Regions from separate parts of the Pelosinus fermentans DSM 17108 genome, predicted to be linked through region 1. Evidence: riboswitches for the same ligand, from Rfam matches in the RefSeq annotation. Region 1 holds a riboswitch; the other holds the start of a gene.
What was found. A riboswitch is a leader RNA that binds a small molecule or an ion and turns the genes downstream of it on or off. The one in region 1 is predicted to bind FMN.
Positions count from the first base shown of each region.

Region 2: linked by a shared signal. The riboswitch ahead of FR7_RS20735 (ECF transporter S component) and the one ahead of ribD (bifunctional diaminohydroxyphosphoribosylaminopyrimidine deaminase/5-amino-6-(5-phosphoribosylamino)uracil reductase RibD) in region 1 are both predicted to bind FMN.

Region 1 is NZ_AKVN02000001.1:2,391,603-2,395,819, reverse strand. Features, by position in the region: gene ribE (riboflavin synthase) at 1-560, opposite strand, end outside; gene ribD (bifunctional diaminohydroxyphosphoribosylaminopyrimidine deaminase/5-amino-6-(5-phosphoribosylamino)uracil reductase RibD) at 529-1,659, opposite strand; FMN riboswitch at 1,771-1,902, opposite strand; gene rpe (ribulose-phosphate 3-epimerase) at 1,945-2,592, opposite strand; gene rsgA (ribosome small subunit-dependent GTPase A) at 2,598-3,473, opposite strand; gene pknB (Stk1 family PASTA domain-containing Ser/Thr kinase) at 3,488-4,217, opposite strand, start outside.
Region 2 is NZ_AKVN02000001.1:4,512,796-4,517,012, reverse strand. Features, by position in the region: gene FR7_RS20740 (Nramp family divalent metal transporter) at 1-1,245, shown strand, start outside; FMN riboswitch at 1,390-1,515, shown strand; gene FR7_RS20735 (ECF transporter S component) at 1,846-2,433, shown strand; gene FR7_RS20730 (YitT family protein) at 2,665-3,516, opposite strand; gene FR7_RS20725 (DUF4870 domain-containing protein) at 3,559-3,909, opposite strand.

The sequences.
Region 1 (4,217 bases):
TTTCCAATAACATCTGCTTCTAGATTTACGACATCCCCCGTTTTCTTAAATCCTAATGTAGTGGCAGAGGCGCTATGAGGTATTAATGATACAGTAAACCAATCCTGTCCATAATCTACGATAGTGAGACTGATACCATCAATTGCAATGGAACCTTTTTTTACAATATAACGCATAACCTCGGAACCAGCCTCTATTTTAATAATTACGGCATTATCATTATTATCTTTAGCTCGAATGATTCCAATACCATCAATATGCCCGCTTACGATATGACCGCCAAAGCGATCACCAATACTAAGAGTTCTCTCAAGATTTACCTTAGAACCAATTTGTAAATTTGCCAGAGCTGTACTATCCACTGTTTCTGGCATAACATCAGCCGTAAAGTAATTTGCATCATATTCAACTACCGTAAGACAAGTTCCATTAACAGCAATACTATCGCCTAATTTAACATCTTGTAAGACCTTCTTTGCAGCTACCGTTAAACGCACAGATTTTACACCACGTGCAATGGCTTTGACTTTACCTAATTCTTCCACAAGTCCGGTAAACATCTCGTCCCTCCCGGTTACGCAGATATGCGCTGATTAATATATCTTTTCCAATTGATTCCATATGTATATCTTCAAATCCTTTGGCGTCATTTACATCGGCTATCCCTTTTCCGCCAACTGGGCCTGGAGCATCTGCGCCACCAACTATTTTAGGAGCAATAAACCAATTGATTTTATCAACCAAATTATCTTCTAGAACAGAAGCATTGATGGCAGCTCCGCCCTCAATCAAAATACTCGTAATTTGCTGCTCACCTAATATGTTAAATAAATGAGACAAATTCACACCAGCCGTTGTCTTCTCACACTCGATTACTTCCACACCACAAGCTCTGAGGGTATCAATTTTTTCTTGAGGTGCTTTATCGGTAACAGCAATCATCGTTCGCGCTAATCCATCCGTAACGACATTAGAATGAATTGGTGTGCGTGCCATACTGTCAACGACCACACGAATCGGATTTTTCCCCTGATACGTCAGACGAGTAGTTAAAGTGGGGTTATCAGCGAGCACCGTACCAATCCCGACTAAGATAGCGTCATAAGTGTCTCGTAATTGATGAACATAAATTCGTGATTCTGCCCCTGTAATCCATTTAGAATGTCCTGTATAAGAAGCAATTTTCCCATCTAAAGACATGGCACTTTTCAAAAGTACAAAGGGCTTTTTCGTAGAAATCCATTTAATAAACGTTTCATTTAGCTTTGCTGCTTCCTTTGCCAAGACGCCCTCTACTACTTCAATCCCAGCCTCACGCAGCCTAGAAATGCCTTGACCGGCTACTAAGGGATTAGGATCTGTCATGGCAATAATTACTTTTTTAATACCAGCTGCAATTAAAGCTTCCACACATGGTCCTGTTCTGCCATGATGAGAGCAAGGCTCTAATGTAACATAGATACTCGCATCATAGGCTAAATCTCCAGCTTGCTGCAATGCATTAATTTCAGCATGGGGCGTACCGGCTTTTCTATGCCATCCTTCGCCAACCACTCGTCCATCACGAACAATCACCGCTCCAACCATAGGATTTGGACTGGTACGACCTTTGGCATACTGAGCTAAAGCTAATGCCTGCCCCATATACTTTTCATCCATAATTGACCCTCCAAAAAAATTAAGCTGTTAAAAAAGTTTAAAAACTTTTTAACAGCCTCATAGAACATTAGAAGAATGCAACATTGATTAAGCCTTATATAAGACTTAAATCATCACCTTTTTCCATCCAGACTATACTGTCGGCTCCGGAATTCCACCGGATCAGCCATACGGCTCGCGGGCTAATCACCGCCGGTAAGGAGTTAAAAGATCGCTCTTTTTCACCTTGCCCCAAAGGCTTACTTATTCAATTACTGTATATGTTACCAGCATTAAGGAAAATAATCAAGTCCCTCTAATTTCACAAATCGCTTTTTTTATGTCATCTGCCTGATATATCGCAGAACCTGCTACTAAAATATTGGCACCTGCTGCTACAACTTCTCTAGCCGTTACTGGATTTATGCCTCCATCAACTTGTATATCAACCTTCAGATTACGTTCATCAATCATTCTTTTTAGTTTCGCTATTTTAGGAATCATACTAGGGATAAATTTTTGACCGCCAAATCCCGGATTTACAGTCATTAATAAGACCATATCCACTTCTCCAAGTACTTCTTCGATTGAAGATAGCGGTGTTGCCGGATTAAGGGATACTCCCGTTTTTAGCCCTAGTTCTCGAACACATTGCAAGATTCTATGTAAGTGTGGAGCTGTTTCAACATGGATTGTTAAAAGATCGGCTCCTGCTTTAGCAAAGGGTTCAATGAAATCTTGAGGATTATTAACCATTAAATGTACATCAAATAACAATGTAGTAACCTTGCGAATCGCAGCTACAACAGGTGGTCCAAAAGTAAGATTCGGCACAAAATGACCATCCATTATGTCGATGTGCAACATATCAGCACCTGCTGCCTCTACTAGTTTTATATCTTCAGCTAACTTCGAGAAATCAGCTGAAAGAATTGATGGTGAAATTTTAATCATACTATTTAAAATCCTTTCTTCTTATCTTGAATTTCTGCCAATATTTCAGTATAGGAATGATAGCGTTGCTCCTGAATGCGCCCCTCTGCCACTAACTGCTTTACAGCACACTGAGGCTCTTTTAAATGCAGGCAAGTGTTAAATTTACACTCATGCACCACAGCTGCAATTTCAGGAAAATAGTACATCAATTCATTTTTTTTCACATTCTCAAACTCAGTGAAGCTAAAACCTGGCGTATCTACTACAAATCCCCCACTAGAAAGAGGCAGCAATTCAGCAAAGCGAGTCGTATGTTTACCACGTCCTATCTTTTCACTGACTTGGCCAGTTACCAATGTAAGCCCCTCTTCTACAGTATTTAAGATTGTAGACTTACCAGCCCCAGAGGGACCGGCAAATACGCTAATCTTCCCAGCTAGTTGATTACGTAACTCTTCTATGCCAACACCCATCTTAGCAGATATCGTAATCACACAATAGCCAATGCTACGATATAGTTCGAGAATCGGTCGTAATTCCTCACTATCTGCTAAATCAATTTTATTAATACAGATAACAATATCTAAATCTGACATTTCAGCCAATACTAGAAATCGGTCTATTAATACGGTATTAATATCTGGGCTTACTGCTGCAAAAGTGATGATCACTTGATCGATATTCGCAATCATCGGCCGTTGCAGCATACTACGACGCGGTAAAATCTTTTCAATGATTCCCTTGCCATTTTCTGTTATATTATATTCTACTTCATCCCCTACTAGAAGAGAAAAGCGTTCTTTCTTAAAACGTCCTCGCAAAGTACACATTGTTACTTTCGCATTGGTCTTCACATAATAAAAACTATTATATGTTTTCAATATCACCCCATGCTGCACTTTTTTGCCTCCTGTTATATTGTTTGCTCTTGCAACAATACACCATTTATATATACTTGTACTCTAACCTGTCCTACACCATCAACTGTTTTTTCAACCTTATCACCAGGCTTGTGTACATTTTCATAAACTACACGCCGTCCATTTGTATCTGTTATGACGATTTGTACTGCCTGCCGTATTGCTCCTTCAGGAACAGTGATCTGCACTACAGCCTTCTTGGTAGCACTAGTATTACCCTTTGCAACCGTTAAATCAACAGATGCACCTTCTGTAATCTCAGCAGCAGGACTGGGGTTTTGCCCAATAATCGTTCCAGAAGGATATTTGTCACTCACTTCTTCTGTTACTTTACCAACCTTTAATTTTAGGCTTTCAATTTGAGTATTTACAGTATTAATTGGCGTTCCACGGAAATCTGGCAAAGCAAATTTGCGCGGACCAGCACCTTTACTTACAACAAGATCAATCGCTGTATTTTTATTAACCTGTGCAGGTGGCCGCGGCTGCTGATTAATAATAACATCAACAGGCGTATCAGCATTAAACTGCTCATCAATTCTCCCTACCACAAGTCCTGCATTTTTAATTTGCAGCTCTGCATCTCGCCGGCTAAGTCCTCTAAGATCAGGAACTACAGTAATTTCGCCACCCTTACTAACGACAAGATTAATCATACGCTGCTCTTTTACAACGTTGCCAGCTTCTGGAGATTGAGAAATAACATGTCCGGCTGGTATTTTA
Region 2 (4,217 bases), 2.1 Mb from region 1:
GGCTTTTTTCAGGAGGAGCATGGGCTGAATCTAAGAGCCAGGGAGATATTACGATATATTGGACCAGGGATACTGGTAACCGTCGGATTTATTGATCCTGGGAATTGGGCCGCCAATTTAGCCGCAGGGGCAGAGTATGGTTATAAATTGCTTTGGATGGTAACCTTATCTACCATTATGTTAATCGTTTTGCAGCATAATGTAGCTCATTTAGGAATTGTTACGGGGCGATGCTTATCGGAAGCAGCTACTGAATATCTGCGACCTTTAGTATCAAGAACGGTATTGTTTTCGGCAATAACGGCGGCAGTGGCCACTGGTATGGCTGAAATATTAGGTGCTGCTATTGCCTTACAAATGCTATTTCATATTCCTCTGAAAATTGGAGCCTTATTAACCGGCATAGGCTGCAGCTGGATGTTATGGGCTAATTCCTATAAAAGACTAGAAAAATGGATTATGGGTTTTGTTTCAATCATTGGCATAGCGTTCTTATTTGAACTAAGTCTAGTCAATATTGAGTGGTCTGAAGCTGCTGTTGGATGGGTAACACCTGTTATTCCGGATGGAGCTATGTTGGTGGTAATGAGTGTGCTTGGGGCAGTGGTCATGCCCCACAATTTATTTTTGCATTCTGAAGTCATCCAAAGCAGACAATGGAATTTGGAAGATGATGTTGTGATTAAGCGGCAGTTAAAGTATGAGTTTGCAGATACCCTATTTTCTATGTGTATTGGCTGGGCCATTAATAGTGCGATGATATTGGTTGCTGCTGCCGTGTTTTTCAGTAATCAAATATCTGTTGATGAATTAGAGCAAGCAGAAATTATGCTGCGTCCTTTACTGGGGAATGCTGCAGCTGTTGTTTTTGCTATCGCTCTTTTATTTGCAGGTATTTCTTCCACCGTTACTGCAGGTATGGCTGGTGGTAGTATCTTTGCAGGTATATTTAGAGAACCCTATGATATTAAAGACCGTCATTCCTGGATGGGAGTAGCGATTACCTACGGTCTGGCGGTTGCTGCCATCTTTTTTATCGAAAGCCCTTTTCAGGGGCTGGTATATTCCCAAATGTTTCTTAGCATTCAATTGCCTTGGACGATATTCTTGCAGATTTACTTGACATCATCCACGAAGGTCATGGGGAAATATGCAAATACAGGCTTACAGCAAATTGTGTTATGGGGCATTGGTCTTATTGTTTCTGTCTTAAATATGATGCTGTTGTGGGATTTTATTAAATAATGGTGTAAGAAAGAGTAAGAAAAGATGAGTCACGTTTTTCGTATTACTTTTTAACTTGCAAAGAGGCAGCAAATTTGCTACAATGAATCCATCATCATCACTCGGTGATAATGATTATCTCTGGGGCTAAAATTAAATAAATTGAAATATCTTCAGGGCAGGGTTAAATTCCCGACCGGTGGTAAGCAGATTCTGCAAGCCCACGAGCCGCAAGGCAGATTTGGTTTGATTCCAAAGCCGACAGTATAGTCTGGATGTAAGAAGAGAAAGCAGCACATTGTATGTATAACAGATAGTTTGACTTTCTGGAGATGCATCCGTGTATGAGGCTTAGTAAGCCGACATTAACGATGTGTTTGCATGTAGTGAGTGATTAAATCCCCGAAGGCATTTCGGGGATTTTTTTTGATAAGTAGAGAAAATATAGTTTAATAGGTGGAAGAAATGAACCACAAAGGCACAATGTCGCTGATGCGACACACAAAGGAGTGCACAAAAATATAAATAAAACCCTTTGTGTCCTTTGCGTCTTTGTGGTTCGATCTGCTTTGTATGTTGTATAAGTTTGATTTAACGATTACTTTTATAGGGGGATTGGACATGATTTCTGCCAATACGCGATATATTACTAAAATTGGAATTTTATCAGCAATTGCTGTAATCTTGATGTTTTTTGAAGTGCCATTGCCGATGATGCCTAGTTTCTTAAAATTAGATGCCAGTGAATTGCCTGCGATTATTGGAGGCTTTGTGCTTGGACCTATGGCAGGGGTTATTATTGAATTAATTAAAAACGTATTACATGCTGCAAATACCCAGACAATGGGAATTGGGGAGATTGCTAATTTCTTGGTGGGAGTGGCTTTTATTCTGCCAGCGAGCTATTTATATCGGCGCTATAAGAGTTTTAAAGGAGCTGTGCTTTCTCTCTTTATTGGAACCTTCTCTATGATGTTTTCGGCGTCTTTGCTGAATTATTTTATTCTGCTGCCATTATATCAAGCTGTGCTGCATTTTCCCTTAGAGCAGATTATTAATTTAGGAACAATCGCAAATCCCCGGATTGTTGATTTAAAATCCTTCATTGCCCTGGGGATTGCACCTTTTAATATGATAAAAGGAATTGCCATGTCCCTTCTTACATTGATGATTTACAAGAAGCTTTACCCTGTATTATGCGAGAGGTAAGTAGGGCTTTAATTATCAAATAAAAGAATACAAAAAGGCTACTCTGTCAGTACAGAGTAGCCTTTTGACATAGCTTTGTGGTTCGATTGTTTTATATGTTTTTGTGAAACGAGCAGGGAAAGAACGATTAAACCGCAGAGACGCAGAGTGCGCTGAGGGGTATTTTCTAACGCTATTAATTATTTTTCTCTGTGTCTCTGCGCCTCTGCGGTTCATTTCAAATTATTTTTCTTATAGCTGTTTCATTCCAGGCAGTGTGAAGCCTCTCCCTAGAACTTCTACAGCATCTTGAACGATCATAAAGGCGTTGGGATCTACATCTTGGATGAGAATTTTAATCTGACCAATTTGGGTCAGGCTTACGACTACAAAAATTATTTGTTTTTCTTGGCGGGTAAAGGCGCCTTCTCCATGAAGGATTGTTGCACCTCGCCCTACCTCTTTTAAAATGGCTTTAATAATCTCATCGGTTTTATAAGAGATGATGTACAAGGTTTTCTTACGGTTAAATCCTTCCACCACATTATCCGTAATATTAGCTGCAATGAACATGGAGATAAGAGTTAGTATGGCAAGTTTAATGCCGAAAAGAATGGCAGCAATCACCATAATCACACAGTTAACCGAAAAAGAAGCAATACCTACATTAATAGAATAGTACTTTTTGAGGATGCTTGAAACGACATCAAGCCCGCCGCCGCTGCCATTGGCCTTAAAGATAAGACCTGAGCCAATACCTGTTACAATTCCGCCAGTAATGGCAGAGAGAATCGGATCATCCACGACCATAAAATTTGACAAGTAGCCCGTTGCATCTACGAAAAAGGAAAAAAGTACTGCTCCATAAATGGTCTTTAAAAAATATTCTTTTCCAATAAGCCGATATGCAGCATAGAAGAGAGGGAGATTCATTACAAAGATTTGAAGACCAATAGGCCAGCCAGCAAGATAATAAAAGATAATGGCTAACCCGCTTACACCGCCGCTTAACAAGTGGTGAGGTACGAGAAAACTATTGATCGCGACAGCACTTACCAGGCAGCCAATGCCAACAGAAAGATATTGATAGATTTTATAACGCATATAGTTCCTCCTAGTGTAATATAAAAGGCATAATGTTCGTTACTAAAGTTTATGAATCAGTTTTTGGATAAAAGGGTATTGATAGGTTTCACCATAAAAGGCTTTACTTGCTGCAATAATCGATGTTGCGAGCAGAATCAGCCACAAAATACCTACGATAGGAAGCAGAAAAACACCAATTATTAATATACATAAAGAACTGACAATGAAGGACGCAGTCAGTATACTCAAATGGGCAACGAGAGCCTGTTTTGCATGATGATAGACGAAAGCGTCGTCTTTTTTTAATAAGAAGATGACTAATGGTGCAATAATAAAGCCCAATCCCCCTAGGAAATAGGATATATGGGCTAAAATAGCTAAGAGTTTTTGTTCTCCTGTTATCTCATTCATAAGAACACCTCCTTGAATCTATTTTATAGTAGCTTTGATCTTTTGTATATCTTATTCCAAGATTTTCAGTTATGTATACTTGTCAATAAAGCATAATCATAGATACATAAAATCCTTGTGTTTTTATTATGGTTTATGATATTATCGTTTTGTAGTAAAAATGGCGAAGCGTTCTTTGGGTGGTATCAGTTATGAACCATACTGTAAAAAGAACTTGTTGCTATAGTATTCCACAGTTTCATATCGAATTATAGCCGCTTAGATCTTTTAATGGACTGAGACGGGAGGTTGCATAGGAAAAGTATGCC